3 regions of the Enterococcus sp. 22-H-5-01 genome follow, and region 2 is predicted to be linked to each of the others. Evidence: predicted binding sites of a transcription regulator. Region 2 holds the regulator's gene; each other region holds the start of a gene.
What was found. The regulator HrcA, encoded in region 2, represses chaperone genes, less so after heat shock. The targets are predictions, from matches to a motif close to TTAGCACTCNNNNNNNNNGAGTGCTAA.

Region 1: the regulator HrcA is predicted to act here: its motif matches at 2,660-2,686, upstream of groES (co-chaperone GroES).
Region 3: the regulator HrcA is predicted to act here: its motif matches at 2,523-2,549, upstream of clpP (ATP-dependent Clp endopeptidase proteolytic subunit ClpP).

What each region holds. Positions count from the first base shown of each region.
Region 1 covers NZ_CP189993.1:67,664-78,531, reverse strand. The annotation lists gene ACQKTA_RS00395 (DUF1827 family protein) at 175-534, opposite strand; gene groL (chaperonin GroEL) at 691-2,316, opposite strand; gene groES (co-chaperone GroES) at 2,340-2,624, opposite strand; gene ACQKTA_RS00380 (CPBP family intramembrane glutamic endopeptidase) at 2,821-3,465, shown strand; gene ACQKTA_RS00375 (NAD(P)-dependent oxidoreductase) at 3,545-4,165, shown strand; gene ACQKTA_RS00370 (MBL fold metallo-hydrolase) at 4,208-5,017, opposite strand; gene ACQKTA_RS00365 (two-component system regulatory protein YycI) at 5,066-5,911, opposite strand; gene ACQKTA_RS00360 (YycH family regulatory protein) at 5,912-7,225, opposite strand; gene walK (cell wall metabolism sensor histidine kinase WalK) at 7,222-9,042, opposite strand; gene yycF (response regulator YycF) at 9,054-9,758, opposite strand; gene ACQKTA_RS00345 (DegV family protein) at 9,974-10,828, opposite strand; gene ACQKTA_RS00340 (DUF1836 domain-containing protein) at 10,821-10,868, opposite strand, start outside.
Region 2 covers NZ_CP189993.1:378,837-389,704, reverse strand. The annotation lists gene ACQKTA_RS01975 (alpha/beta fold hydrolase) at 118-837, shown strand; gene mprF (bifunctional lysylphosphatidylglycerol flippase/synthetase MprF) at 842-3,421, shown strand; gene dnaJ (molecular chaperone DnaJ) at 3,460-4,620, opposite strand; gene dnaK (molecular chaperone DnaK) at 4,767-6,596, opposite strand; gene grpE (nucleotide exchange factor GrpE) at 6,650-7,201, opposite strand; gene hrcA (heat-inducible transcriptional repressor HrcA) at 7,235-8,275, opposite strand; gene hemW (radical SAM family heme chaperone HemW) at 8,403-9,545, opposite strand; gene ACQKTA_RS01940 (DMT family transporter) at 9,897-10,868, shown strand, end outside.
Region 3 covers NZ_CP189993.1:963,021-973,888, reverse strand. The annotation lists gene ACQKTA_RS04955 (SPFH domain-containing protein) at 1-302, shown strand, start outside; gene ACQKTA_RS04950 (DNA/RNA non-specific endonuclease) at 374-1,027, shown strand; gene ACQKTA_RS04945 (lactate utilization protein) at 1,214-1,855, shown strand; gene clpP (ATP-dependent Clp endopeptidase proteolytic subunit ClpP) at 1,892-2,485, opposite strand; gene ACQKTA_RS04935 (hypothetical protein) at 2,892-3,407, shown strand; gene ACQKTA_RS04930 (glycerophosphodiester phosphodiesterase family protein) at 3,449-4,183, shown strand; gene miaA (tRNA (adenosine(37)-N6)-dimethylallyltransferase MiaA) at 4,180-5,103, shown strand; gene hflX (GTPase HflX) at 5,100-6,344, shown strand; gene ACQKTA_RS04915 (aminotransferase class I/II-fold pyridoxal phosphate-dependent enzyme) at 6,328-7,581, shown strand; gene ACQKTA_RS04910 (MerR family transcriptional regulator) at 7,908-8,288, shown strand; gene glnA (type I glutamate--ammonia ligase) at 8,340-9,680, shown strand; gene ACQKTA_RS04900 (TspO/MBR family protein) at 9,765-10,232, opposite strand; gene ACQKTA_RS04895 (IreB family regulatory phosphoprotein) at 10,444-10,710, shown strand; gene ruvX (Holliday junction resolvase RuvX) at 10,710-10,868, shown strand, end outside.

The DNA of each region.
Region 1 (10,868 bases), 310 kb from region 2:
CCATGCTCCTCATTTGTTTTTAGTGAATTAAACTAATTTGTCTTATTATATCATAAGAGCTTAGCACGAGTAGTATTAGCTCCCTTAGCTACGAAGAAATTTCATTTTAAATTTGAAACAAAAAAAAGAGAGCAAGACAAAAGTTTTTTCCACTTTTGTCTCGACCTCTATGAATCAATCTTTAGGCACAGTGTACTTGATAGAAATGATATCTTTATAGGAATTTTTGGGTCTGATTCCTGCTTCATCGATTTGTTTTTTATATCCTACATTGATCGATACATCTTTACGATCCACTTTCAATAAACGATGGATGATCGTATCGACTTCTTTATGGTTGATTTTACGTTGACGATTTAGTAGCAATAATTCGATCGTATCAAAACGATCTGCATAGATGATCTTCGTCCGATCATACGCATACAATTTAAAATATTTTACTGCTTGACGATTATCAAAGGCATACTTCGTCAAATTTGGGTAAAGTGTTTCGATATTTAGGTTGCTATTTAATGGTGTTTCGATTAATTTCATCCAATCAGCTCCTCTACGCTCACAATTGTTTAGTTAAAAAATAACTAACTCTCACTAATTATTTTACCATAATTATTCTGTGATTTTTCTTCATAATCGAAATTTTTTTGAAAAAAATGACTATTAAAATGCTTTAAATGCCTTTTTAAGTTGTTTTTACATCATACCGCCCATCATTGATGGATCCATTGCTGGAGCAGCTGCGCCACCTTCGACAGGTTTGTCAGCAACAACAGCTTCAGTCGTTAACAATAATGCAGAAACAGACGCTGCATTTTGTAAGGCTGAACGAGTTACTTTAGTTGGGTCGACGATTCCGGCATCGATCATATTCACATATTCACCAGAAGCGGCATTGAAACCAGTTCCGTGTTCAGCATTTTTTAATTTATCGATCACAACTGATCCTTCAAATCCAGCATTTTCTGCGATTTGACGAACAGGTTCTTCTAACGCACGAACCACGATCTTGATCCCAGTCGCAACATCGCCTTCAGCTGCTAATTCAGAAACTTTCTTGATGACGTTGACTAAAGCAGTTCCCCCACCAGATACGATTCCTTCTTCAACTGCTGCACGCGTTGAATTCAATGCGTCTTCGATTCGTAATTTCAATTCTTTTAATTCTGTTTCAGTTGCTGCACCGACTTTAACGACCGCCACTCCGCCAGCAAGTTTTGCTAAACGTTCTTGTAATTTTTCACGGTCAAAATCAGAAGTTGTTTCGCCGATTTGACGTTTGATCATTTCTACTCGGTCAGCTAAGGCCGCTTTGTCGCCAGCACCTTCAACGATTGTTGTATTGTCTTTATCAACGACTACTTTACCAGCAGTACCTAAGTTTTCGATCGTTGCATCTTTTAATTCTAAACCTAGATCTTCAGTGATCACAGTTGCACCAGTTAAAACAGCGATATCTTCAAGCATTGCTTTACGACGGTCACCAAATCCTGGAGCTTTAACAGCTACAACATTGAACGTTCCACGAATTTTATTCAAGACTAATGTTGGTAGAGCTTCACCGTCTACATCATCAGCAATGATCAATAATGAACGAGATTGTTGTAAGACTTGTTCTAACAACGGCAAGATATCTTGGATGTTAGAGATTTTTTTGTCAGTGATTAAGATATATGGATTTTCTAGAGCGGCTTCCATTTTATCGTTGTCTGTTACCATGTATTGAGACAAGTAACCACGATCAAATTGCATTCCTTCAACTACATCTAATTCTGTATCGATCCCTTTTGATTCTTCGATCGTGATAACACCGTCGTTACCGACTTTTTCCATTGCTTCAGCGATCAATTTACCAACTTCTTCGCTGCCAGAAGATACAGCTGCTACTTGTGCAATGGCATCTTTTGAATCAACTACTTTAGAGATACTGTGTAATTCTTCTACAGCAGCTTTTGTTGCCAATTCGATCCCACGACGAATGCCCATTGGGTTTGCACCGGCAGTGACGTTTTTCAAACCTTCGCGAACGATAGCTTGAGTTAAAACAGTCGCTGTTGTCGTACCGTCACCCGCGATATCATTTGTTTTTGAAGCAACTTCAGAAACAAGTTTTGCACCCATATTTTCAAAATGATCTTCTAATTCAATATCTTTTGCGATAGTTACACCGTCATTTGTAATCAATGGTGAACCATAAGATTTTTCTAAAACAACATTACGTCCTTTAGGTCCTAATGTTACTTTTACTGTATCTGCTAATTTGTCTACACCGCGTAGCATTGCTGCACGTGCATCTTCAGAAAATTTAATATCTTTTGCCATGATTTCTTCACCTCATTAATTTTTTATTCAACGATTGCCATGATATCTTTTGCAGCGATGATCAAGTATTCGCTGCCTTCATATTTCACTTCAGTACCAGAATATTTTTCAAACATTACCATATCGCCAACTGCTACTGGCATTGGACTTTTTTCACCGTTTTCCAGTACATTGCCTTCACCCACAGCCACAACTTTTGCTGTTTGTGGTTTTTCTTTGGCAGCAGATGCCAATACTAGGCCTCCAACTGTTTTTTCTTCTTCTTGAGCAACTTCAAGAATGACACGATCACCTAATGGTTTTAACACGATAAATCCCTCCAACTAGTAATGATTTTCAAATGTTAGCACTCTTTGCTTCTAAGTGCTAACTCACAGTTATTATCATACTCATTTTTACTTCTTTTTGCAAGTCCTTGGTTTATCTTTTTCGATTTTTCTGCTGCAAAGCTTTTATCCAACTTATGGTATACTTGAAAACAACACGGTTTAGAAAGGAAGAAAGATGGACGCAAAAAAATATAGTTTTATTACCATTGCTACTTACGGATTTGTCTTATTTTCGCCATTGCTTTTTCAGCGCTTTTTTAATGCCGGTCAATCTCAAATTATTCAGCTGACTACCTTGGCTTATTTTTTAGGAGCTGTATTAATGATAGTTTATCGTTACAAGTCACAGCCTTTCAAAATTGAAAACAAACAAAAACCATGGATCTTAGCTGGACTGATCGGGTTGATCGGTATCCCGGTCTCACTTTTGTTACAAGTAGCGATCCTACAAATCGAACAACACCTTTTAGGCCAAACGGCAGCTTCTCAAAATACTGAGAATATCGTTCAATTGATCATGAACAATATGGTCTTTATCTTGGCCACTACGATTGCTGGTCCAATTATGGAAGAATTTGTTTTCCGTCGCGCGATTTTTGGAGCGCTAGAAATAAAATTCGGTTTTTTCATTCCTGCACTGATTAGTTCTTTACTATTTGCTTTTGCTCACAATGATGGTCATTATCTTTTATATGCAGGTCTAGGTTTCTTGTTCTGCGGAATGTATCGTTATAGTGGTCGCATCTGGACATCGATGATCACCCATGTTGGTATGAATTTATTAGTGGTGATCACACAACTAGCTTTACAATCAAAATAAGCACAAACCTAATCTTTTGCCTTTTACGTAAAACCTCCTTAGACTGAAAGTATCATAATGTCTAGGGAGGTTTTAGTTTATGAAAATAGGAATTATCGGTGCAACCGGAAATGCTGGCTCATTGATTTTAAAAGAAGCATTAGCTCGTGACCTATCCGTCACCGCCATTGTCCGGCATCCAGAAAAGCTCCAAGTAAAAGTCCCCATCTTAGTTAAAGATTTATTCGAACTTACACCAAAAGATGTCGCTTTTTTTGATGTCATTGTCGATGCCTTTCGACCACCGATCGGACAAGAAGAAATGCACCAGACATCGCTTAAACATTTAGCCGATATTTTACGTAATAGTACTACTCGATTGATCGTAGTCGGCGGTGCTTCTTCTTTATTTATCAATGACAATGAACGAATGATCGATGTTTCTGATCCAAAAGCGGATTATTATCCAACTGCCTATAATATGTATCAAGCCTTTTTGAACTTAAAAATAGAGGAACAAGTCAATTGGACGTATTTAAGTCCAGCAGCAAATTTCATTCCTGCTGGTGAACGGACTGGCCATTACTTTACTAGCGATGATCACTTAAAGAAAAATGAAGCTGGTAAAAGTGAGATCAGTATGGCTGATTATGCGATTGCAGTAATCGACGAAGCCATCGAACCGCGTCATCTAAAACAACAATTCAGCGTTTATAATTAATCACAAAAAACAGCGAACCTAAAAAATAGGCTCGCTGTTTTTTTAGATTGCGAATAAATCCGTCGCACTGTCGGGATCTGTATCAAAAATCTGGAACTGATGATTGACACCTAGATCATAACGTGTCAATGTTTCTTCCATCGTCATATGTGCCAATTCTTTCATATTATTTTCTCGGCTCAAATGGCCTAGATAGATTCGTTTTGTTCGATCACCTAGGATATCTGTCATTACTAATGCACCATCGTCATTAGATAAATGGCCGCGATCGCCCAAGATCCGTTGTTTTAAACTCCACGGATACGCACCCATTCGCAGCATCTCTAAATCATGATTGCTTTCAACTAGATAGGCATCTGCATCGCGGATCGTTCCTCTCACATGTTCGCTCGCATAGCCCGTATCCGTCAGCATCACAAATGAATGGCCGTCTTTATAAAAACGATAAAACTGCGGTGCCGCAGCATCATGCGACACGCCGAAACTTTCGATATCTAAGTCCCCAAACGTCAAGACTTTTCCCATATCAAAAATTTGTTTTTGTTCTAGATCGACTTTTCCGATCAACGGAGCCATCGCTTCCCACGTTTTTTCGTTGGCATAGACTGGTAATTTATATTTTCTTGCTAGAACACCTACACCATGGATATGATCGCGGTGTTCATGCGTGACTAAAATCGCATCAAGATCTTCAGGTTTTCGATCGACCTCTGCCAATAATGAAGTAATTTTTTTTCCACTCAATCCAGCATCGACTAAAATTCTTTTTTGCGGCGTTTCTAAGTACAAAGAATTCCCTGAACTTCCGCTCGCTAAGATGCTGACTTTGAAGGCGTGATCCATTTCTAACATGAGCAATTGGTCCTCTCTTTCAAAACTGTTCCCAGTATACAACCCTTTTTATGGATTTTCCACCTTTGGAACCAAATTGTTCGTAATCACTTGGTTGTTCAATGCATTGACTTTTTCAATTTGTGTCGTTTTATCTGATGTTCTGATATTGACGAACCAGACCGGTACGTAGACATTTTTTTCTTGCACTTCCAACGTCCGGAAGTACCCTAGATAAACATTTGTGATCGTTGATTTGGCTGGAATATTATTATTGATATACAATGTGTTCAAAATTTCTTTTTCTGAATATAGGGTCATCTTTTCTCGTAAAGGTTCAATCTCCTTGAGATGTGTCTGAGTGTATTTCATGACTTGCTCAGTGCCATCCTCTTTTTCGATATCCATCGTCACACGAGACGTCTCATCGATAAAAGGAATCCCTTCATACGATTGTGCGCCAATGATTTTTCCAAGATCTTCATCTTTTTTAGAAAGATATGAAAGGTACGTGTATTCATCACCTTTTAAAATAAACTCATTATCGGCCATCAAACGTTTGAAGCTGCTTGCTGATTTCTTTAAATCAAACTTGGTTCCAGCACTAGGATAACTCGTCAATACTTTGTCTAACGCATTCGATGTACGTGCGACCGCTTGTCCAGAAGACTCGCTAAGCAAAGAAACAAAATTGTCTTGTTCTGCACTTAAATAATAGCCCTCACGATGCTCATCTGAAATATTGCCTTCGACTTCGATGTTATCATTTTCTAAACGCCGCAAGATATCTTCTCGTTGATTCGAGGTCGTGACCAGCCGCTGTTCATGCTGATTGCTCCAATAGATACTAAAAAGAAAAATATTCAATCCAATAAATACGAGAAAAAAGATCTGTTCAATTTTTCTAAAGTCCAATTAGTTTGCCCCCGTCTCTAGATTTCCTTGCATCAGCTGATCAGCTGAATACCAGTTATCATCGTATTTGACAAACCATTCTGGCATCAGTGAAACCAGTTTGTTGACGCCGTCGACATCCTGCCAAGTATAACCAATGATAAAACTTTTGATACGAGTCAAATCAATCCCCGCAGCTGCTAAATTATTTTCCACTTCTAAAGTGCTCGGTAATTCGACTTCTTCATCTGAAGGAATCGGCACTTGGACAGTATCCATACTGGTCTCGATACTGACTTTGGCATCTGCATTATTAGGTTGTGGCTCTACCGAGATACTCATCTTGCCTTTTGAAGACGTACTGAATATCGGATAGCCTTCAACAAAAATACGGTAATTAATCATTTTATCTTTCTGATCAAAATAACGCAGATTTCCAACGGCGGTACCTAAACGACTAATATAATGAAACGTTTGACTATAAATACTGTCATTCTTCAAACTTTCCGGTAATTCACCGTTGAAGGTAACCAAACGTTTTTGCTCATCCATCATTAGTTCTTCGTGTCCGCTGATAAATGAACGTGTCCCGCTGGCCTCCTCTTCGCCTTTTGCTTGGTCAGGATTTTGGAAAAAGGCATTTCTAAATAGAGAATACGATTGCGTCGTTAAAATATAACTATATTTTTTCAACCGAACCCGTTCTTGCGTTTCTAACAATCGAGGAAACGTTGGATTGTCACTCGACATACTCAAGTAGCGTCCTTGATTCTTCTCATAAATCTCTTTGATATTTGAGACATCTACAGAAGCCGTTGCTTCATAGACGATGTTTTCTTTGTAGTTCAAAAAGCGAATCTTTTTTCTAGCAAAATCAACTTGGATTTTAGAAAATGTGATCGTATCTGAATTTTTCAGTGCCTTCAAACTAATTGGCATATCGAATACTTTTACGTATTCTGCTAGTGAAAAATCACCTTCATAATTAAACTCGACCCCATCAGATAAGCTGTAATAGTTCTGGATTTCTGTTTCACCGCTGGCCACTTGCTGCAATTGGCCATAGGTGCTTTCGGTCAAACGAGCTTGGGTAGTAGCCAATAAATTTTCACTGCTAGTTTGATATTTTCCACCATGGATATCCCAAATGCCTCGTAAAGGCAAAAAGGCATCCGTTGCTTTGGCATAATTTTGAGCATTTTTCACGGTTTGTTTCGTTGTATTGACTTCAGTTGTCTTAACCGTTGGGCTGAGCCAAATGGCATACGTCAATACCAAACTTAACAAAATCAAAGCTAAAAGCGCGATTCGGATAATTTTTTCTGATAATCTCATTCCCAAATATCCTCCTCATACGGCTCGTAAGGTAAAGAAATATAAAATGTCGATCCCTTGCCTTCAACACTTTCCACCCAAATTTGACCATTGTGAGCTTTCATAACTTCTTTTGAAATGGCTAGTCCCAGACCGGTACCGCCTTGTTGACGTGCCCGAGCCTTATCTACTCGATAGAAACGTTCAAAGACTTTATCCAGATCTTTTTTAGGAATTCCTAGACCTTCATCCGAGATACCTAAAACGACATTGTTATGAGTCTCCATCAACTGAGCCGTAATTTTTCCACCATCTGGTGAATACTTGATCGCATTGTTCATGATATTATCGAGCACTTGCATGATTTTATCAGTATCGATCTCTACCCACAGATCACGTTCAGTAAATTCACGTACGATCCGATAATTTTTTTCTTGCCCCGTTACCATCATATCGAAGCGATCTAGAATATAATCGACTAATTCGTTGAAATTGACCAATTCAAGATCCATTTGCTGTGCACCGGAGTCCATCCGCGAAAGATTCAATAGATCATTGATCATACGGATCATTCGATCGGTTTCGCCTAAAGTTACTTGAATAAAATTTGGTGCGATATTCTCATCTTGCCAAGCGCCTTCTTCTAACGCTTCTAGATAGCTGCGCACACTAGTCAATGGTGTCCGCAATTCATGAGAAACATTCGATACGAATTGACGACGTTCTTCATCGGTTTTTTCTTGTTCGGTTACGTCATGTAACACGACGACCAACCCACTGATAAAACCAGATTCACGACGAATCATCGCAAAGTCTGAACGTAAAGTGATCTGTTCTTCTTCTTTTGAACGGTCGATCAAAATTTCTCCCGGTGCTTCTAATAATTTACGTAAAGTATATTCTTCTTCCAAATCTAATAACGTCAAGATCGATTGTCCGATTGCTTCTTCATTATCCATATCTAATAATGATAACGCCATCTCGTTGATCGTGATGACTTTTCCGCGTCGATCGGTGGCAATAACGCCATCGGTCATATGAGTCAGAACGCTGTCTAAACGATTTCGTTCTGCTTCCATCGTATCTTGTGCATCTTCTACTCGGTCAGATAATTTATTGAAGGTCTCGGCTAGTTGACTTAATTCATCGTGCCCATGGATTTCAACTTTTTCTGAATAATCTCCTTGGGCGATCCGCATAGCTTGTTTTTGCATTTCTTTGATTGGTTTAGTGATCGAACGGGCGACCAATAAAGCCACGATGATCGATATCAGCCCGGCAATAACGGAGGCCGTAAAGAAGATCAAAGCGGTATTGCTTATTTCGGTATATTTTTGTTCAATATCACTCTTAACATAAAGAGCCCCGATCACAGCCGAATCGCCGGTCGGGGACTGAATAGGTTGAACATTAATATATACCCGTTGATTATTGTCATCGAGTGTCACATATTGTTTCAATGAAAAATCATCGATCTCGCTAGAATCATTTTTCTTTCCGACGATCGAATCCTTTTGACCGACATCATTAGTCGCCAAAACAATTCCCTTATCATCTACGACCCACATTTCTTTGATGTCCGATGCCGTATTATTTTCTAAGATCCGTTGCAACTGATCGGCTTCATTTTCGCTATTTTCAGCCATCGTCGAAGCAATCGTCGTGCTTAATAAAGCGACCCGTTGATTCATGTCTTTTGTAAAACTATTGATCGTTGATTTTTCAAGGCCACGAATAAAGTACGCACCGATAAGTTCGATTGAAATCAGTAAAATTAAAATAAATGAGAATGCAACTTTAAAATTTACTGATCGATAAAAACGGACTTTCTTTTCCATGTTCCCTTCCTTTAATCCTGTTCAGGATTGCGTAGGTAATAGCCTACGCCACGTCTGGTTACTAAATAAGTCGGATGACTTGGGTTGTCTTCAATTTTTTCGCGTAAACGACGAACGGTCACATCAACTGTCCGAACATCCCCAAAATAATCATAGCCCCAAACCGTTTGCAATAAATGTTCACGTGTCATGACTTGGCCAATGTGTTTGGCTAAATAATGCAATAATTCAAATTCACGATGCGTCAATTCGATCGTACCGCCATGTTTTGTGACCATATACGCATCTGGATGAATCGTTAAATCACCGATTGTCAGATCCGTTTGGGTCGTTGTTTCTTCTTCTTTTGGAGCTTGTCCGCCACGACGTAAATTGGCTTTTACTCGTGCGACTAATTCACGATTAGAAAAAGGTTTCGTTACATAATCATCGGCGCCTAATTCTAACCCTAAAACTTTATCGATCTCAGAATCTTTTGCCGTCACCATAATGATCGGCATCTCATGTGTTTTGCGTACTTCACGAGCTACTTCTAAACCATCTTTTTTTGGTAACATCAAATCCAAAATAATCAAATCTGGATTCACTTCTTCTACTTTCTCTAAAGCTTCCTCACCATCATAAGCGGTAAAGACTTCATAGCCTTCTTTCGTCAGATTGAACTTAACAATATCGGAAATCGGTTTTTCATCATCAACAACTAGAATTTTTTTCACTAAGGGTCACCTCATACCTTTTTTAAGATTGTATGTACGCCTTACCATTATACAATAATTTCAATAGTGTTTCATCTTTTCAATAATACTACCGTTCTTTTACAATAATTACTTAAGAAAAAAAGCAAAAAAATTGACGATTATCCGGTCAGCTAAGAAAAGTCCCACCTTATATAGGAAATAAAAAAAGACGAGCAACAGCTCGTCTCTCATTATTAATCAAGTACTTGACACACCACACCTAGCGAACCTGGACCCGTATGGACGGCTAGTGCTGGTGAGACTTTACCAAAATAAATATTCTCAGCAGTAGGAAATAATTCGTGTAAACGCGCACGCATCTTTTCTGCGGTTTCTAACGCATCTGCTTGTGTGATTGCTAGATTAAAACGCTTATGTGTACCGATTTGGTCTTTCACCAATTGGATCGTTTTATCGATACTTTTGTTCAAGCCTCGTACTTTAGCAACAGTATAATAAATACCTTCTGGATTACATGAAATAATCGGCTTTAATTTTAGGGCGCTACCTAATAATGACGCCACTAACCCAATTCGACCACCTTTTTGTAAATATTCAAGGGTATCAACATTAAAGAAGATTTTAGTATGGGGAATTTTACTTTCAACTTCAGCGATCACATCGTTGAAATTTTTTCCTTGTTTGATCAAATCGCCTGCATAAATTGCTAGAATACCTGCGCCGATCCCGACATTTTTGGTATCGATCGAATGGAAAGTCAGGCCTTCATAATGCTCACCCAATACACGTAAAGCATTATACGTTCCGCTTAATCCGCTTGAGATCGTCACCATGATCACATGGGTATAACCTTGAGCTTTGATTTGATCAAAAACTTGATGGATCAATTCTCCATCTGGTAATGATGTTTTAGGTAATTCTTTTTTTATCAAGGGGAAAATCGTATCAGAACTGATATCGATCCCATCTCGGTATTCTTTATCACTAAAGATGATTCTAAGCGGAACCATAAAAAATGGTCCATTATCAATCACTTCTTGTGGGACATCGGTCCCTGAATCAACTAAAACTGCAATTTTCTCAGTCATTACTTTCGCCTTCTTTCTCTTTTTCCAATTGAATGATCTT
Region 2 (10,868 bases):
AAAATGATAGCTTTATATTAAATTAATCATTCTATTATGCTCCCTTGTTCTTATAACTAAATTAATGTTCAAGAAGGAAAAAAATCGGTATACTTAAATCTGGAAGGTGATAACAGAATGTCTGAAAAAAGAATCGCTCGGATGAGCGACGGATCAGAAATTTATTATGAAAAGTACGGTAGTGGGCCTGCACTATTCTTGCTACATGGTAACGGCGGAAGCGGAAGGTATTTTTCAAAACAAATCAATAGTTTTAGTAAACATTTCAATGTTTATGTAGTAGACAGTCGCGGACATGGACGCTCGACCAACACACAAAAAGAAACTAGTTTTCAAATTATGGCTCATGACTTGGCAACAATTATGGAACAAGAAAAAATTGTCTGTGCAGATTTATTAGGATTTAGCGACGGCGCCAATTTGGCTATGGTTTTCGCACATCTCTATCCAGAAAAAGTGGATCATTTAGTTCTGAATGCGGGGAATACTATACCTAGTGGAGTTCGCTTTATCCCCCATGTACTTAGTTACTTGCAATACGGGATTGTTTGGGTGGGCGCATTCGTAGATAAAGGCATGCGGAATTTTTTACCTATTTTACGATTGCTTTTTCGTGACATCGGCTTATCGACAGAAAATCTGAATAGTATTAAAGCACCCACTCTGGTTATCGTGGGCAAGCATGATTCAATCAAAACAAGGCATTCAATGTATTTGGCTCGCGCTATCCCAAATGCTAGTTTCGCGATTGTTTCAGGACAAGGTCATATGTTTGCACGGCGGAATCCAAAACGCTTTAATCAAGAAGTTCTACAGTTTTTATTGGAAAAGGAGTGATTCGATGGAAAGAATTGTTGAATGGGTTAAGAATCATCTAAGTAAATTAAAAATGATTTTTTTGATTTCTGTTATTGTTATTGTTATTTTCGAATTATCAAATATTGCTAAGACTATTTCATTTGATCAGCTTTCAGATATTTTTAGTCGTATAAGCATCAAAAATATTTTACTGATGGCATTGATTGGGTTAGTCTCAGTGACACCAATGATCGGTTATGATTTTACGTTGAATCATATTTTGGAACAAAAACCTAAAAAATTGTATGTATTTGAGACCAGTTGGTTTGTAAATACTTTAAACAACATTGCTGGTTTTGGGGGTGTCGTTAGCGCTGGATTGCGTTCCGAATTTTATGGAAAACAGACTTCTGGAAAAAAAGTCATTCAAGCCCTATCTAAAATTTTAGTATTCACGATGTCCGGATTATCTATTTATGCATTGCTCTCATTTTTCCTTGTGATCTTTGATGACCATAATGAATACTTGCGACAATATTGGATTTGGCTGATCGCTGGTGGTTTATATTTCCCGATTATCTTTTGTTTAAGCCTTTTTGGAAAAGGCGAATACTTAGGTGACCTTAAAAGTTCTCACCGATTACAACTAATTGGATATTCTTTTCTAGAATGGACCGGTGTCTTAGTTAGTTTTATTTCAACGGGTTTATTGATGGGCGTATCTGTCAGCGTTCGTGATGTAGTGCCATTGTTTATTGCTGCGACAGTGATCGGAATTGTCTCGATGATTCCGGGAGAACTGGGTAGTTTTGATCTGATGATGATCCTTGGTTTGTCTGCCTTAGGGACTCCGCGAGAAACGGTCATTGCTTGGATTTTATTATTCCGATTATTCTACTATTTACTGCCTTTCGCAATCGGCTTGATCTTTTTCTTTAAAAACATCAGCTCAACGATTAATGATCGTTACAAAGGTATCCCGCTAAGTCTGTTAAAAGAAGTCGCCCACAAACTGGAAAGCTTCTTGCTTTATTTCACTGGTATCATGCTGGTCCTATCTGCGACGATTCCAGAGGCTTTTGTTCGAGTACCTTTCTTACAACATTTAAATCCGATTCATTCCCGCGTGATCGTTGTTTTCCCGGCTATTCTTTTAGGTTTCTTATTGATGGTCTTGGGACGCGGCGTTGCCGCTCGAGTCAAACGAGCTTATATCCCTACGATTGTGATTGTAGCTGCAACGTTTTTATATTCTATGTTGGCCGGATTTAGAATATCGAGTGGTATCTTCTTAGCTCTAGTTTTGATTTTTGTCATTTTTTCTAAAAACGAACTATTCCGTGAACAACTCGTTTACTCTGCCGAATGGCTAACGATCGATGGCATCATTATGGGTAGTTTAGCGATCCTTTATATCATCATCGGTGTATACAATAGTCCAAAGATTCACCATCGCCATAGATTACCAGATTTCTTTTTGTTCCCTAGCGAACAGATTTGGGTGGTTGGTTTTATTGCTATTTTTATTGGCGCCTTCTTTGTTCTTTTATTGATTTGGTTCTTAAAAAACAAACGAGTACAGCTTGGTGAAAAACTCGACGAGAAGCGCGTTCAGCATATTTTAGCAACTTATGGCGGCAACGCAGATAGCCAATTGGTTTTCTTAAATGACAAAAAAGTTTTCTATTACAACGATGGCGAAGACGATACAGTCTTTTTCCAATTATCGACCTTCAATAATAAAGTCTTGATCATGGGCGATCCTTCAGGGAAAGCGGCTGATTTCGAAGCGGCAACCGAAGAATTGATTGAACAAGCTGATCGTTATAATTATTTACCAGTCTTTTATGAGAACAGTGAAGAAATGGTCATGATCCTTCATGAATTTGGCTATGACTTTATCAAATTTGGCGAACGAGCCCATGTCTTCTTGCCAGACTTTACTATGAGCGGCAAAAAGATGAAAGGCCAACGAGCAAGTTTCAATAAAGTACTAAAAGAAGGCTATCAATTTGATGTCTTAAAACCTCCTTTTTCAACCGAAACCATGCAAAATCTTCGATCAATTTCTGATGAATGGTTAGATGGAAGAAAAGAAAAAGGCTTTTCTCTAGGTTTCTTTTCTGAGGACTATTTGCAGCGAGCACCGATTGCTGTGATAAAAAATGCGGAACATGAAATCGTTGCGTTTGCCAATTTCATGCCCACGTATACAGACAATCTTGGAACGATCGATTTGATGCGGCACAACCCAGAAAAAGCACCTGGTGGCACGATGGACTTCTTATTCATAAATCTATTCCAATATATGCGCGATGAAATGGGCATCGAATATTTCGATTTAGGGATGGCCCCATTAGCGAATGTCGGTACTTCACGTAAAAGTTTTACGCAAGAAAGAATTGCCTATTTAGTTTATAACTTCGGTTCACGCTTTTACTCTTTCGGCGGTTTGAAAGAATACAAAGACAAATATGCGAATAAATGGTTGCCAGAATACGTTCTCTATTCACGTGATAGTTGGATTGGGTATGTGATGATTGCTTTATTGATTACCGATAACGCACCCGTACAAGGTGAGAAAAAATATCGTGGCATTCATCGTTTCATCTTCAAAACTTAATAGGCAAAAAATCCCTTACCAAATGGTAAGGGATTTTTTTATTTCTTGCCGCCGAAAGCATCTTTTACTTTTCCAAAAAATCCTTCGTCTCGTTGTTCAGTAACTGTCTGCCCACTTGCTTCAGCAAACGCACGCAATGCTTCTTGTTGCTTTTCGTTCAAGTTCTTAGGTGTGATGATCTTAACAGTCACTTGTTGGTCACCGTTAGAATTACCACGTAATCTAGGAGCCCCTTTGCCTCGTAAGCGGAATTTAGAGCCCGTTTGAGTACCAGCAGGAACTTTTAGCTTCACATCACCATGAACAGTCGGTACGTTGATTTCATCACCTAGCGCAGCTTGTACAAAGCTCAAAGGTAATGTGTAATAAATCTCGCCGCCATCGCGATCGAAAATGTCGCTTTCTTTTACTTTGAAGACGACATAAAGATCACCGTAAGGTCCGCCATTGATACCAGCTTCACCTTGATCTGCTAAACGCATTTGTTGACCATCTTCTACACCCGCAGGAACTTTTACTTTGACAGTATGCGGACGTTTTTCGTGTCCAGTACCATGACAAGTTGGGCATGGATCTTTTATTTCTTTACCCGTCCCATGACAAACATCACATGTTTGACGACTCATCACACGACCAAGTGGTGTTTGATGTTCTACATTGATTGAACCTGAACCATGACACTTGTGACAAACTTCAGGTTCAGTACCAGGTTTTGCACCATTGCCGTGACACGTATGACAAGTTTCTTCGCGATTATATTTGATATCTTTTTCAACACCAAAGATTGCTTCTTCAAACTCTAAATTAATTGAGTATTGTAGATCCGCCCCTTGTCTTGGAGCTTTCGGATCTGCTTGACGAGAACCCCCGCCGCCAAAGAAAGATTCAAAAATATCTTCAAACCCAAAACCGCCTGCGCCGCTAAATCCACCAGCACCGCCGAAGCCTCCGGCACCACCTGCGCCAAAGTTAGGATCTGTTCCAGCATGACCATATTGATCATAGGCCGCACGCTTTTGAGGATCACTCAAAATTTCGTAAGCCTCAGATATTTCTTTAAACTTTTCTTCTGCATCAGCTTCCTTGTTGATGTCTGGATGGTATTGCTTGGAAAGCTTGCGATACGCTTTTTTTATTTCAGCATCAGAAGCACCTTTTTGAACCCCAAGGACTTCGTAATAATCTCGTTTTGTAGCCATTGGCTTCCCTCCGTAATTCATAGAATCGTTAGTATTGTATCACAGTCGATTTCGATACGATACTTTTCTTAGATTTTTTCTAAAGGAGCGACCAATCTTAAAGAAAAAGGCCAAAGCGATGACTTTGGCCTTGATCAACGAATTAATTATTTGTCGTCATCGTTAACTTCTTCAAAATCAGCATCTACAACATCATCCGCGCCGCCTTGAGCAGCATTTGGATCAGCATCTGCTTGTTGTTGCGCAGCTTGTTCATAAAGTTTAACTGTTAAGTTTTGGACGATTTCGTTCAATGCGTCACGTTTTGTTTTCATTTGTTCGACATCGTTAGCTTCAACTGCTGCTTTTAATTCATCGCGAGCATCTTCAGCTTTCTTCACTTCGTCTGCATCAACTTTGCCTTCTAATTCTTTCAATGTTTTATCAACAGAGAATAGCAACGCATCAACGTCGTTACGTAAGTCAACTTCTTCTTTACGAGCTTTATCTGCATCAGCATTTGCTTCAGCATCTTTTACCATGCGTTCGATTTCATCATCTGATAAACCTGATGAAGATTTGATTGTAATTTTTTGTTCTTTTTGTGTTCCTAGATCTTTCGCAGAAACATTCACGATACCATTTTTATCAATATCGAATGATACTTCGATTTGAGGAATTCCTCGTGGTGCTGCTGGAATATCTGTTAATTGGAAACGACCCAATGTTTTGTTGTCTGCAGCCATCGGACGTTCACCTTGTAACACGTGAATATCTACTGCTGGTTGATTGTCAGCTGCTGTTGAGAATACTTGTGATTTGCTTGTTGGGATCGTTGTATTACGATCGATCAATTTAGTAAATACGCCACCCATTGTTTCGATACCTAATGATAATGGTGTCACGTCTAGTAAAACAACGTCTTTTACATCACCAGTGATAACGCCACCTTGGATTGCAGCCCCCATAGCAACTACTTCATCTGGGTTTACAGATTTATTTGGTTCTTTACCTGTTTCTTTACGTACAGCTTCAACAACTGCTGGAATACGAGTAGAACCACCAACTAAAATAACTTCATCGATTTCTGATTGAGATAAGCCAGCGTCTTTTAATGCTTGACGAACTGGAGTTTTAGTACGTTCTACTAAGTCTGCAGTGATTTCATCAAATTTAGCACGTGATAATGTTGTTTCCAAGTGCAATGGACCAGCATCGCCAGCAGTGATAAATGGCAAGCTGATTTGTGTTGAGCTTACACCTGACAAATCTTTTTTCGCTTTTTCAGCAGCATCTTTCAAACGTTGCATTGCCATTTTATCTTTAGATAAGTCAATACCATTTGCTTGTTTGAAGTCAGCAACTAAGTAATCGATGATCTTGTTATCAAAGTCATCCCCACCTAGATTGTTATCTCCAGCAGTTGATAATACATCGAAAACGCCATCACCTAATTCAAGGACAGAAACGTCAAATGTACCACCACCAAGGTCAAATACTAAGATTTTTTCATCTTTATCTGTTTTATCTAAACCGTAAGCTAATGCAGCTGCAGTTGGTTCGTTAACGATACGTTCAACTTCTAGACCAGCGATCTTACCAGCGTCTTTTGTTGCTTGACGTTGTGAGTCATTGAAATAAGCGGGAACAGTGATAACAGCTTTCTCAACTTTTTCACCTAAATAGTCTTCAGCAAATCCTTTGATGTATTGTAAAACCATCGCTGAAATTTCTTGTGGTGTATATGTTTTTCCTTCAGCTTCAACTTTGTAGCCAGCTTCACCCATGTGACGCTTGATTGATGAAATTGTATGCGGATTTGTAACAGCTTGACGTTTTGCTACTTCACCGACTTGGATTTCACCATTTTTGAAAGACACTACAGATGGAGTTGTACGATTTCCTTCTGGATTTGTAATGATTTTAGCTTCTCCGCCTTCTAAGACAGCGACAGCTGAGTTTGTTGTACCTAAGTCAATACCAATAATTTTACTCATAGTTGAAAATCTCCTTTTCATTTATCTGTTAAATTTTTAGTAGAATACATTAATTATTGAGCAACGATCACCATTGCTGGACGCAACACGCGATCATGCAGTTGATACCCTTTTTGTAAGACATTTACAATAGTGTCTGCACTATGATCGTCATCTGCAGGAACTGTTTGAACAGCTTGATGTAGATTTGGATCAAATGCTTCACCTTCAGCTTTGATTTCAGTGATGCCTTCTTCTTTTAATGCAACATTCAAACTTTCAAGTACCATTTCAACACCTTTTTTAAGGCTAGCTCCTTGATCATCTGTTACTTCTGTTGCTAGAGCTCTTTCTAAATTATCGATCGCTGGTAATAATTTTTTACCAAGATCTTGTGAACGATAACGAACTAGTTGTTCCCGTTCATTTTTGTTACGGTTTGACATATTTGCGATTTCCGCTCGAGCACGTAAAAATTTGTCTTCCATTTCATTGAATTTCCCAGTCAATTCTTCGACTTCAGAAATTTCAGGAATATCGATTTCTTCTGTTTCTGTAGAACTAGTATCCGTTGATTCAACTTCTTCTAATTCTTCTTCCACTTCATGTTTTTCTTCTTTTGCCACTACGCGTACTTCCTTTCTTTTTAGGAATCGTTTCTAGTGATATAAATCCAATGAACGATAGTAATCGTCCAGAGCATTTGTCAACTCAGATTGAAATACTTCTAATAAACCAACGATTTTTGAATACGGCATCGATGTTGGACCTAATAAAGCGATCGTGCCTCGACCGTGTCCGCTGATTTCATAATTTGCTTGGATCATACTTAAATGATCAAATATATCATTGCCCATCTCGGCACCGATCCTTACATGGATGCGATCATCAGACGGTAGGAGCAATTGTGTCAATTCTTCTGAATTACGCATAAGTGAATACATCGACTTCACATGGCCTAAATCATACTCTGAATTAAAATTCAAAATATTCATTCGACCACTGACAAAGACTTTATCCTCAAATGCCTCATTTAAAACGACATCAAACAAACGACCAATACCCTCAGTTGATTGGAAATAGCGATGTAAAATCATCGGAATCTCAGTTCTTAACTTTTGATAGACACTTACTAACGGTTGGCCTACAAGACGATCATTGATGATATGAACCATTTTCTCTAAGTCTTGGCTTTCGACATTTTCCGGAACCCGAAAAACTTGGCTCTCGACATTTCCTTTATCGGTAACGATGATTGCTAAAATTTGTCGATCATTTAGCGGCACGATCCGAAAACCAGTCAATGTACGATCTTTCATTTCAGGACCCAATGAAAATGCAGTATAGCTTGTTACTTGAGAAAGTATTTTAGCCGATTGTTGAATAATATCATCAATTTCATGGATATCTTTTTTCAACGAATTACGAATTTGAGCTACTTCTTGATTACTCACCTTTGCCGGCGTCAATAAATGATCCACATAATAACGATATCCTGATACAGAAGGAATCCGTCCTGATGAAGAATGAGTTTTCTCCAACATACCAAGTTCTTCTAATGCTTTCATATCGTTACGAATCGTTGCAGAACTTGCTTTTACGCCTTCTTCCATCAAACTTTTTGAACCTACAGGCTGACCTGAATTCGTAAAGTCTTGGATGATCAAGCTGAGAATCAGTTTTTGTCTTTCTGTTAACATTCTCCTCATCCTTTAGTTAGCACTCTTTATCTTTAAGTGCCAACTCGATTATTAATATACCATATTTGATTTTAATGTCAAGCATTAAACACAAAAAATTAGCACTCTTTGTACAAGAGTGCTAATTTTATTTGCTCAATAAAAATTGTTCAAAAACATCATTCCCCCGAAACAGTCCCTGCTTCGTTAAACGAATGTTTGTATCGCTTTCTATGATCAGGTTTTGCTGTTTTAAATCTTCGATAACTTCTCCGTATATACTCACAATTGATTGGCCAAAACGCTCTTCAAAGACTTTTTTTTCGACTCCTAAAATTTTTCTTAAGCCTAAAAACATCTCTTCTTCGATTTGTTCTTTCTGGGTGAGCGATTCTTCTTCTAACACGGGGAGCTGGCCATTATTCAATGCTTTTAAATAATGCTGAATCGGTCCTCTATTTTTGTATCGCTTATTACCTAAGTAACCACTAGCACCTGCGCCCAGACCAAAATAATTTTGATTATTCCAATACACTAAATTATGTTGGCTTTCAAAACCTGGTTTAGCAAAGTTACTGATCTCGTACTGCATGCGACCTGCTTTTTCCATTGCTTCGATCGTTTCAGCATACATTTGGGCTTCAACCTCTTGTTCAGGCAATTGCATTTTCCCACGACGAACCCAATTCATAAACATGGTTTGATTTTCTAATATCAACGAATACAACGCATAATGTGGTAAATCCAATTCTAATGCTCGACGAACCGTATCTCGGAAGCTTTCCAAACTTTGACCAGGCAACGCATAAATCAAGTCGATCGTTACGTTTTGGAAATTTTTATCTTCTAACAATTGAATCGTGTCATACACATCTTTTGCCGTATGCTTGCGGCCGATTTTCTTCAATAAACGATCATCAAATGTTTGAACACCCATCGATAAACGATTAACACCGTAATTTTTCATTACATCTAATTTATCTCCAGATAGATCACCAGGATTCGCTTCAACGGTAAACTCACCATTTTTATATGGAAGTAATTCACGCAATCCGCTCAGTAAACGATCCAATTGTTTTGCGTTTAATGAAGTCGGAGTTCCCCCACCTACATAAACTGTCTCCATTTTTTTTACCGGATATTGTTCTAAAGAAAGACGTGTTTCGGTTAGTAACGCTTCTATATATTCATCTACTGGCTGACCCTCTAAAAAAACTTTGTTGAAATCACAGTAGTAACAGATATGTTCACAAAAAGGAATGTGAATATAGGCTGAAGTTGATTCTGTCATTTTGTTCCTCTTTCTGCATCTATAATTATTGTAACAAATAGTATTTTAACATAACTTTCAGCTAACTAAGACTGCAATTGATTAATCATAATAAAAACAAAAATTTAAAAAGTTATCTCTTAAAAAATTTTCAATTACTGGCTATTTAAACGATAATACAGAAAAGTAATAATTATCCAATTCATCACAGGTTACATATTCTTTTTACCAGAATAAAGTTTAAAATGTGTAAGGCATGAAAATCTATCTGACTTATAATCAATTCGTAGATGTTTTAACGACAGATAATAATATATTCGTTTCCACAATTGTTGTCGTAAAACACTAACTATTGATTTAGAGGTGAATCGGATGGAAGAAAGTTTTAAAAAGAAAGTATCACCCGTTTTGTTAAAGAAACAAAAAATGACTGCCAGCTTTACTAGACAAGGTTTAGTCGCGGGATTTGTTTCAGCGATTACTTTTGGCTTGTACAGTACCGTATCAGCTTATGCAATGATGAAAGATCCATTAATTGGTGCTGCTGGGCTTTTTGCAGCTCCCTTCGTAGCCTCCGCATTAAATGATACGATTGCTGCAATTTGGCTAATTTTATTCAACACAATTAAAGGTAGATTCAAAGAAATTGGACGTAGTTTAGCAATTTTTCCAGGTTTAATGGTTATTTTAGGTGCTCTTTTTGGTGGTCCTATTGCGAACGGTGCCTATCTTATGGGTATTGCCTCTGCAGGTACTGCAGCAATCCCTATTTCCGCATTATTTCCAATGTTTGGTGCTCTTTTTGCAAAAGTATTTTTAAAACAAGATATCTCTAAACGCGTAGCTGGAGGAATGATTATTTGTATTGCAGGAGCAATTATGATTTCAATGGATGGTGGTGGTGCAGTTGGTAACAACTTTTTCTTTGGTATCATTTGTGCTTTTATTGCTGCGATTGGTTGGGGGATGGAAGGAGTATTTTCTGCTTTCGGAATGTCAATGATTGATTCCAACATAGCAATAACAATCCGTCAAGGTGTTTCAGGCTTTGTCTTCATCGTTGTTGTATTACCTATTTTTAAAGCTCTGGGTTTATTTACAGACGTTTTAGCCGCTCCAAATCTTGTTCTAATTATTGCTTTAGGTGCATTATTTGCTGCAGCTTCTTTCCTCGCCTGGTATGTTGCTAACAGTAAAGTCGGTGTTGCGACTGGTATGTCAATCAACAGTACCTATGTATTATGGGGGGTAATTTTTTCTGTAATTTTCTTACGCAGTACACTAAGCCCAATGATGATCTTAGGAGCTATCATTATTACAGCGGGTGCAATCATTGTATCAGTT
Region 3 (10,868 bases), 580 kb from region 2:
AAGCGCGAGCGCGCCAAACAAAAATTGATGCGGATGCACGCGCTGAACGTACACGAATCGATGCGATGGCAGAAGCAGATCGCATCGAAAAAATCACCCAAGCAGAGACTGCCCGAATCAAAGAAATTAACAAAGCTATTGCCGAAAGTAATCTAACGGATGAAATGATTGCTTATCTTGGAATTGAAGCATTCAAACATGTGGTTGAAAATAATGGCAATACGGTTATCATGCCAAGTAATTTGACAGAGTTAGGGAATGTTCCAGCTATCAAAGAGATTTGGCAACAAACCAATAAGTAGGAATTAGGAGTGGAAAGACCATCGCAACAAAGAAAAAAAACTCTACGATAATCTCGATCGTCGCTGTGATTATCGCAGCAGTTTATGGCGTCTATACACAAGTAAAACCAACGGAATCAGTAAATGAAACCAAACAGGTTGCTGTAAGCAACGTTTCGGATGTTCCTGATTACGATGGGAAAAATCAAACGATCCAATTGAATGCAAATCAACCAGATTTTTCAAAAGCAGATCTTTCCTTAACCAAAGGTTCGTGGACGACTTTTTCAGATTTGGATTCACTGAATCGTGTTGGACAAGCGAATGCTATGTTAGGTAAAGAATTGATGCCAACTAAAGAGCGGGAAAGATTGTATGTAAAACCAACAGGATGGCATCAGAAATTCTATCAAGATGAGCCGCTCTACAATCGGGCACATCTGATTGCTTTTCAATTTTCTGGTGAGAATAATAATCTAAAGAATTTGATGACGGGGACTGCTTCGTTGAACGATCCTGGAATGAATGAGCATGAGATTGAAATCGGTAATTATATCCGTAAAACCAATCATCATGTGCGCTATCGCGTGACACCTTATTTTAAAGGTGACGAGCTAGTTGCTCGTGGGGTACAGATGGAAGCCCAAAGTGTCGAGGATGATCAGATTTCATTTAATATTTTCGTTTACAATATTCAAAACGGGATCACGATCGATTACCAAACCGGTTATTCGCAAAAAGCGTAAAAACTTTCTAAATCAGAAAATTATTTAAAATAGGTGCTGCCGATTTTTAAATATCTGGTTTAGAAAGTTTTTTTGTTTGCTACATTAAAATACTTACTGTAAATCAAAAAAATACTATTATTTTGGGTTGTTATTTTTTTGTAGATACTTGAAAATAGTAGTAGGAAAATAAAGGAGCGTAGTGCGATGGAAAGGTATGTGAAAGAGCGGTATGAACTAGCAGCACAAACACTGAGTAAAAAATTGGAACGAAGAAATTTTGAAGTAATTATTTGCCAAAATTTAGAAGAAGCAAAGCAAAAAGCATTGTCAATGATCGCATTGGATAAAACAGTTGGCTTTGGTGGATCGATTACGATTGAAAAATCTGGCCTTATCGAAGCATTATATCAACGCAATCAGCAATTGATTGATCGTGAAAAAACAGAAACACTTGAAGAACGACATCGTGTAATGAAAAAAGCGTTGACTGCCGATTATTTTTTGACGAGCATCAATGGTATTTCAGAAGATGGGCAGTTGGTCAATGTAGATAGTGTAGGGAATCGAGTAGCCGCTTTAACATATGGTCCAGATAAAGTTGTGGCTTTTGTCAGCATGCGTAAAGTTTACGGAGATGTGGATACAACTTTAGAAATGGTTCGTAAAAACACAGCCCCCTTAAATGCCCATCGATTAGGACTGGAAAAAACACCTTGTATCAAAAAAGGAAATTGTGGGGACTGTCTTCAGTCAGAATGTATTTGTAATACGATCGCAATTACCCGCCGTTCGATGACAAAAAATCGGATTGCTATTTTTTTGATTTTGGAAGATATTGGTTTATAAATAAAAAAAAACCGAGGCTATCCTCGGTTTTTTTATTTAGCTTAAAGAGCTACTGTTTTCCATAACTTCATCGATCAAACCGTAAGCTTTTGCTTCTTCAGCAGACATGAAGTTATCACGATCTGTATCACGTTCGATCACATCGATCGGTTGACCTGTGCGTTCAGCTAGAATGTTGTTCAAACGTTCGCGGGTTTTTAAAATGTGACGAGCAGCAATTTCGATCTCAGTCGCTTGACCTTGAGCGCCGCCAAGCGGTTGGTGAATCATGATTTCAGCATTTGGCAAAGCAAAACGTTTGCCTTTGGCACCAGCGGTTAATAGGAAACTTCCCATTGAAGCGGCCATACCTAATACGATTGTTTGTACATCAGCTTTGACAAAATTCATTGTATCAAAAATCGCTAAACCAGCTGAGACACTCCCACCAGGAGAGTTGATATAAAGATAAATATCTTTTTCTGAATCCTGTGCGTCCAAGAAAAGTAATTGGGCGATGATTGTATTTGCCATATCATCGTTTACTTCACCACTTAACATAATGATGCGGTCTTTTAATAAACGAGAGTAAATGTCGTAAGCACGTTCGCCACGGGATGATTGTTCGATAACTGTAGGAACTAAATTCATAGTGGAATCCTCCTTAAAATATTGTTCATAAATTATTTTAGCACAATCAAGGATAGAATGCTAAAACCTAAGACAAAGTATACAACTTTGGTCAGGGTTGGTCAAATGGATTGTTCGTAAGAATTAGATAAGTCAAACTATCCTATAAATAAGAAAATATGGTACTATTGATAACGATGAGGAGTGGTTATTTCTAGCTATTTTATAGTAGTTAGAAAACTTCGACCAATTAAATAAAGCGACAAATGAAAGATAATTCATTTTCATTGATCAACAAGAAATACTAGGATAACAAAATTAAATTAATTTAGCGAACGATCAAGCTGATGTTTAATACAAGTAAAGTAGGCGTTCGCTCATAGATAGACTGAATATTAAAAGTGAACAGACATTGGAGGAACGTAGTGTGGAAGTTGCAATTATTGGATTGATCGGTGTTTTATTAGGTGCTTTGATTGCCGGAATCGCTGGATTTTTGGTGTTTAGACATATCGAGTTACGTCAGCGTCGAGAAAGAGAATTGGAACATAAAGTAAGAGAGATTGAAACGATCAACTTATTGAATAAAAAGGTCAATGAGATTCTTTCGAAACGAAATGTTTTGATGCAAGATTATGTGTCTTTTAATGCCTTTGATGATTGCTACATCACTATCGATGATTTTATTTATTTAAATTCTTTTGCAGCACAAAATAGTTTCTATTTACCAACCTATCTAATTGAAGAATTCTTTAAAAATATTTCGCATCGAAAAGTGATTTTATCTCCAGAAGAAACTGTAAAAATCGGCGGTTACACGTATAAAGGTGGACGTATTGTGATGGAGACTTTCTCTGATCAATTAATAGAGATCTTAAATGAAAAGAAACAGACGCTTTCTCGCTCGACTAAACAACCGTTGAGCTATTTCAAAGTTCAATAAACAGAACAAAGCAAATAAAAAATGGATGGGAGTGGTAAATGATGACAGTAATTATTGCTCATCGAGGTAGTGCGGGCACGCATCCCGAAAATACACTGCCAGCATTTATGGAAGCTGTACGAACAGGAGCAGATGGTATTGAATTAGATGTACATCTGACTGCAGATCAACAGTTGATCGTGATTCACGATGAGAGTGTCGATCGGACGACCGATGGCAAAGGTTTGGTCCGAGAATTGACATTAGAGCAAATAAAAAAATTAGATGCGGGTAGTTGGTTTGATAAGAAATATCAAGCAACAAAAATCTCTACTTTGAATGAAGTACTGAATTTACTTTTGCAAATGCGCTTCCGGGGATTTCTATGCATTGAGATCAAAACCAATAAATTCCATTATCCCAGAATTGAAGAAAAACTTTCGGAAGTTATGACAAGTCAAGCGTGGCCATTTACTTATGGTTATTGTAGCTTTAATGTGGATTCATTAAAAATCATGCATGAGTATGAACCAGATGCACAGTACGATTTGATCCAAAAAAATGATCCTGAAAAATATCAATGGGTATTAGAAACAGATTATTTAGAAGGTCTACATCCTAGTTATGATTGGATCAAAAAAAATCCAGCAATCGTTGAATCATATGCTAAGTCACTTCGTCCTTGGATCCCAAATCTATACGAAACGATGATGACTTGTTTTGAAAATAATCTAGCAGGAATCATTACTGATTTTCCTGAAAAAGCCATTCGTGCAAGAAGTAGGTATAAGCAATGAAAGTAATAGCAATCGTAGGTCCCACCGCCGTAGGAAAAACCAGTCTTAGTATTGAATTAGCAAAAAAATTTAATGGTGAAATCATTAGTGGTGATTCTATGCAAGTCTATCGCGGATTAGATATTGGGACAGCAAAAGTAACACAGACAGAAATGGAAGATATCCCACATCATCTAATCGATGTACGAGATATCGATCAACAATATTCAGCAGCTGATTTTCAGCAAGCCGCACGTAAGGCAATCGAAGACATAACGCAACGAGGAAAAATACCAATTATCGTAGGTGGAACAGGCTTGTATATCCAATCGTTGTTATGGGACTATAAACTAGGTAGCGAAGGCGGACCAGAAGACGGTGCCTTACGAGAAAAATATGATCTTTATGCCGAAGAAAATGGCAATCAAGCGTTATGGAAAAAATTACAATCAGTGGATCCGCTAGCAGCAGTAAAAATCCATTACAATAATCGAAAAAAAATGATTCGAGCGTTAGAAGTATTTGAATTGACGGGCCATTCGATCTTAGAGCCTAAAGAACAACCCAAAGAACTATATGATAGTTTTTTGATTGGTTTGAATACAGATCGGGCGCTCTTATATCAACGCATCAATCAACGAGTCGATATAATGATGGAACAAGGACTGATCGCGGAAGCTAAAATATTAGCTGAGACACCCGAAGTTCAGGCTGCTCAAGGTATTGGCTATAAAGAATTATTCCCTTACTTATCAGGAGATATTTCTTTAGCAACAGCAATTGAAGAAATCAAGTTACGATCACGACGCTATGCAAAACGTCAATTGACTTGGTTTAGAAATCGGATGACTGTTCAATGGTATGATTTAGTACAGCATCCAGATGAAATGCAAGAGATCGAAATGACCATCGAAAAATGGTTACAGGAGGGATCGGATTGACAGAAAAAGTCATTTTAGTAGGTGTCGAAACCGACGAAAACAAAAATAACTATTTAGAATCGATGCATGAGTTAGCTGGGCTTGCCAAAACAGCTCAAGGAGAAATCGTTCATTCACTGACTCAAAAAAGACCACGTGTAGATCGTCAAACGATCATTGGAAAAGGCAAGGTTGAAGAACTCGCACAATTGGTAGATGCGCACGAGGCTGAGCTAGTTATTTTTAATCACGCATTAACTCCGCGCCAAAGTCAAACGATTGAAACAAAAGTTGGCGTGCCTGTGATTGATCGGATCCAATTGATTTTAGACATCTTTGCCCAACGTGCGCGCTCTAAAGAAGGAAAATTACAAGTTGAATTGGCGCAGCTGGATTATTTGTTGCCGCGTTTAGTCGGACAAGGTCAAAGCCTTTCTCGTCTAGGTGGTGGAATCGGTACTCGTGGTCCAGGGGAAACCAAATTGGAAACAGATCGCCGTCACATTCGTCAAAAAATTTCGGCTATCAAAAAAGAGTTAAAAGAAGTTGAAGCTCATCGTGAGAGGAGCCGTCAAAAACGTCAGCAGTCGAGTATTCTTCAAATGGGTTTGATCGGGTACACAAATGCTGGGAAATCAACTATTTTAAATTTATTGACCAATGCAGATACCTATTCGAAAGATCAATTATTCGCAACGTTAGATCCGTTGACAAAACGCTGGCATCTTCCGCAAGGAATGGAAACGACGATTACGGATACTGTTGGCTTCATTCAAGATCTACCGACCCAATTAGTCAATGCTTTTCAATCGACATTAGAAGAAAGTAAAGGCATGGATTTATTGCTGCATGTTGTCGATGCAAGCGCAGAAGACCGTCAGCAGCAAGAAAAAACGGTAATGGCGCTATTAAAGGATTTAGAGATGGATGATATTCCTGTGTTGACGATTTACAATAAAGCAGATCGAATCGACGCTTTTTCATTCACGCCGACACTGTTTCCGAATGTATTGATCTCAGCGAAGTCGACAAAAGGCAAAGAGGCACTTGCAGAAGCAATTAAATTAGAAATCATGGATCTATTAGAACCGTATTTACTAACATTGGATGCAGCTGAAGGTCAAGCGTTGAACGAAATGAAAAGAGAAACATTAGTTTTAAGCGAGACTTTTGATGAAGAAAAAGAAGCATATATTGTACGAGGATTTGCTAAGAAACAATCGCTTTGGATTAGGAGAATGGAAGATGAATTGGACAACTGAGCTAGCTCCTGAGTTAGTTGAAAAAATTGATAAAGTGGATCGGAAAATTGCGAATCGTTTACAAGAGATTCGAGAAGTTGCTTTATCGAATCAGGCGAAAGTTTTAACTGCTTTTCGCGAAAATCATGTCTCAGAAAGCCATTTTTTGCCATCGACTGGTTATGGAAATGACGATCAGGGAAGAGACGTCTTGGAAGCTGTCTATGCTCAAACTTTAGGCGCAGAAGCAGCGCTTGTGCGGCCACAAATCGTTTCGGGAACACATGCTATTGCTACTTCGTTATTTGGTGTATTACGTCCTGGCGATGATCTACTGTATATCACGGGTACCCCATATGATACTTTATTAGAAGTGGTTGGTGTTCAAGGAAATGGTATCGGTTCATTCAAAGAATACAACATCGGATATGACAAAGTAGAGTTGCTTGAAAATGGTGATGTTGATTTTGAAGGTATCAAGAATAAATTGACTGAAAAAACAAAAGTCGTGGCAATCCAACGTTCACGTGGCTATGCTGCGCGTCCGTCGTTTACGATTGAAAAAATCAAGGGAATGTGTGATTTTGTTAAAACTATCGCCCCAAATGTCGTGATTTTTGTCGATAATTGTTATGGCGAATTTGCTGAATTAATAGAACCGGTTCAAGTGGGAGCCGATTTGATGGCCGGTTCGTTGATTAAGAATCCTGGCGGAGGCATTGCAAAAACGGGTGGCTATATCGCAGGGAAAAGTGATTTGATCGAACGCTGTGCGTACCGTTTGACGACACCGGGAGTTGGAGCGGAAGGCGGAGCGATGCTAGGAAGTGTCTTTGATATGCTACAAGGATTTTTCTTAGCGCCGCATGTAGTAAGCCAAGCGATTCAAGGAGCTGTTTTTTCTGCAGCGCTATTAGCAGAATATGATCTGGAACCAACACCTAAATGGGACCAACCACGAACAGATTTGATCCAATTGATTGATTTTCGTGATCGAGAAAAAATGATTCAATTTTGTCAGGCGATTCAAAAGTATTCTCCAATCGATGCATATGTTGCTCCGATACCTTCATACATGGCGGGGTATGAAGATGATATTATCATGGCGGCTGGAACCTTTGTTCAAGGTGCAAGTATCGAATTGAGTGCAGATGGTCCATTAAGAGAACCGTATTCTTTATATTTACAAGGCGGGTTAACTTTTGAGCATGTAAAAGTTGCAGTAGCAAACGCTGTGAACGAAGTATATTATCGTTAATACAAATCCAAAGTCACTGTGACTTTGGATTTTATTTTTTGTCAAAAAATTTGTTTTTAAGCAAAGATGAACTTTTTTGAATTTGATGTAAGAAAATATGACATTAACTCTTGACGATTGGTCTATCGGGTGGTATCCTTTTTTCAACATCAAAATAAACGTTGTGAAAAGCAAAGTTTATCTTTTTGAAAAAATCAAATTTTTACTTATTTCTTAAACTGATGATTAGCTAATAGCTGTTAATTCAAAGGTATAGAGCATGAACATCATGTGTAGTTTTTTTATTTAAAATTAACTACATCATCAACAACGAGGAGGAAAATGTAATGCGGGAAAAAGAATTGCGACGCTCACTTGCTGTTTTTCCAATTGGTACAGTTATGAAATTGACTGATTTGACTGCACGGCAGATTCGGTACTATGAGGAGCAAGAATTGATCCATCCCGAACGAAGCGAAGGAAACCGTAGGATGTATTCTCTGAATGATATTGATGTATTGCTGGAAATTAAGGACTATCTATCTGATGGACTTAACATGGCAGGAATCAAACATGTCTATCAGATGCGTCAAGAAGAAGTTAAAGCTGCCAAAGAAAAACCACCATTGACCGATAAAGATGTTCGTCGTATTTTTTATGACGAAATGTTGACACAAGGTGGTTTACAACAACAACATCCATACCAGTCACAAGGGCCAAAGCTGTAAGTGATTGTGGAATATAAAAAAAACGAAGTGCGAGAAAGGGATTAGATAGTTATGCCGAAAAGAGACCTAAGCAAAGAGGATATCAAACGAATAGTTGAAGAGGAGAACGTCCGCTTTTTACGTTTGATGTTCACCGATATTATGGGAACAATCAAAAATGTTGAAGTGCCAGTTAGTCAAATGCAAAAAGTATTAGACAACAAAATGATGTTTGACGGTTCTTCAATCGAAGGTTTTGTACGTATTGAAGAAAGTGATATGTACTTATATCCAGATTTAACAACTTGGATGGTTTTCCCTTGGGAAAGTGAACATGGAAAAGTTGGTCGTTTAATTTGTGATATCTATGGACCAGATGGAAAACCTTTTGCTGGCGACCCTCGCGGAAACTTAAAACGTGTCCTAAAAGGAATGGATGAATTTGGTTTCAAATCATTCAACTTAGGACCAGAGCCAGAATTCTTCTTATTCAAAATGGATGAAAATGGCAGCCCAACATTAGACTTGAATGACAAAGGCGGATATTTCGACTTTGCACCAACTGACTTAGGTGAAAATTGTCGTCGTGATATCGTTCTAGAATTAGAAAGCTTAGGTTTTGAAGTGGAAGCTTCTCACCATGAAGTAGCGCCTGGACAACACGAAATCGACTTCAAATATGCGGATGCTATCGAAGCTTGTGATAATATCCAAACATTCAAATTGGTCGTTAAAACAATTGCTCGCAAACATGGTTTACATGCGACATTTATGCCTAAACCTCTTTATGGAATCAATGGTTCAGGTATGCACTGCAATATGTCTTTATTCAATGATGAAGGCAATGTATTCTATGATGAAGATGGCCCAATGAAACTAAGTAAAACTGCTTATCAATTCTTAGCAGGTTTATTGAAACACGCTCGCGCATACACGGCAGTATGTAACCCAATCGTTAACTCTTACAAACGTTTAGTTCCTGGTTTCGAAGCACCTGTATACGTTGCTTGGAGCGGACGTAACCGTTCACCATTGATTCGTGTCCCTGAATCTCGTGGATTGTCTACTCGTTTAGAATTACGTTCTGTTGATCCAGCAGCAAATCCATATTTGGTAATGGCTGTATTGATTGAAGCTGGTCTAGATGGTATCCGTAATGACTTAACACCTCCAGCAGCAGTCGATCGTAATATCTATGTGATGACAGAAGAAGAACGCAAAGAAGCAGAAATCTATGATTTACCTTCAACGATCCACAATGCGATCAAAGCATTGCGTGAAGATCAAATTATGGTCGATGCTTTGGGCACACATATCTATACGAACTTCAATGAAGCAAAACGTATGGAATGGGCAGCCTTCCGTCAAACAGTTTCTGAGTGGGAACGCGATCAATATTTAGAACTATACTAATCCAATCGCTTGAGCTCTTGAGGAATTCCTCAAAAGTTTTTTTTATAAAAAAACTACCAGAAAAAAATTCTGGTAGCATAAAATTTAATTTAGAATAGCTAATCCAAAAGATAGGTATGTAGCAAAAGCTACCCATGCGAGATAAGGAATGAAACAAATGGCAGCCACTTTTGAGATTCTGCGAAACTCACGGATGCTGAATAAAATGGAAATCAATAAAAAGAGACTGATGAATGAAGCAATCCAAAAATGAGAAGCCCCAAAGAAAATAATACTCCAGATGAAATTAAGAATTAATTGAATCGCAAAAAGTAAATAAGCGAATGTTTTACTGCGCCTTTCCTTGCTGTCAATCACTAAAAACAAGGCCAATCCAATCAAAGCATATAGAATGATCCAAACAGTTCCTACCAAACTTCCCGGTGGTGAAAATAGTGGTTTGTTTAGTTGTGCGTATACTGCAGGAATATCACCGGCAAAAAAGCCTGAGATTGATCCAACCAACTCTACGCCGATCACACAGGCAAGTAGTGTAAAAAATCTTTTTAACATAATGCTGTCCTCCTTTTAGTTAAAGTATAACGAGCTTTTTGACTAAAAGAAAAAAAGATGCTTAATAAAAATACGAATTTAAGTGAAATCATGTTATAATAATTCGGAAGATTTTGTTAAGTCAGCGATTTAAGAGCTTGCCAGATTTGTAAGTTTTGTTTTCTTTTAGTAAAATATAATTGTTGATACTTTCAAAGAGAGGTGTGAGAAAATGGGATACACAGATGAAACAGTCCGTTTTGATTTTGATGATAATCATAAAAGAGAGATCAGTGAGACATTGACGATCGTTTACAATGCATTAGCTGAAAAAGGCTACAACCCGATCAACCAAATCGTCGGCTATTTATTATCAGGCGATCCTGCCTATATTCCTCGTTATCAAGATGCAAGAAACTTGATTCGTCGTCACGAACGTGATGAAGTGATGGAAGTTTTAGTGAAATACTATCTTAAAGATCATGGTATTAACGTTTGATGCGAGTGATGGGATTAGACGTGGGTTCAAAAACCGTCGGCATCGCAGTCAGTGATCCTTTCGGCTGGACCGCACAAGGAGTAGAAATCATTCGAATCGATGAGGCTAATGAAGAATTTGGTTTTGATCGCTTAGGCGAACTGGTCAAAGAGTACAAA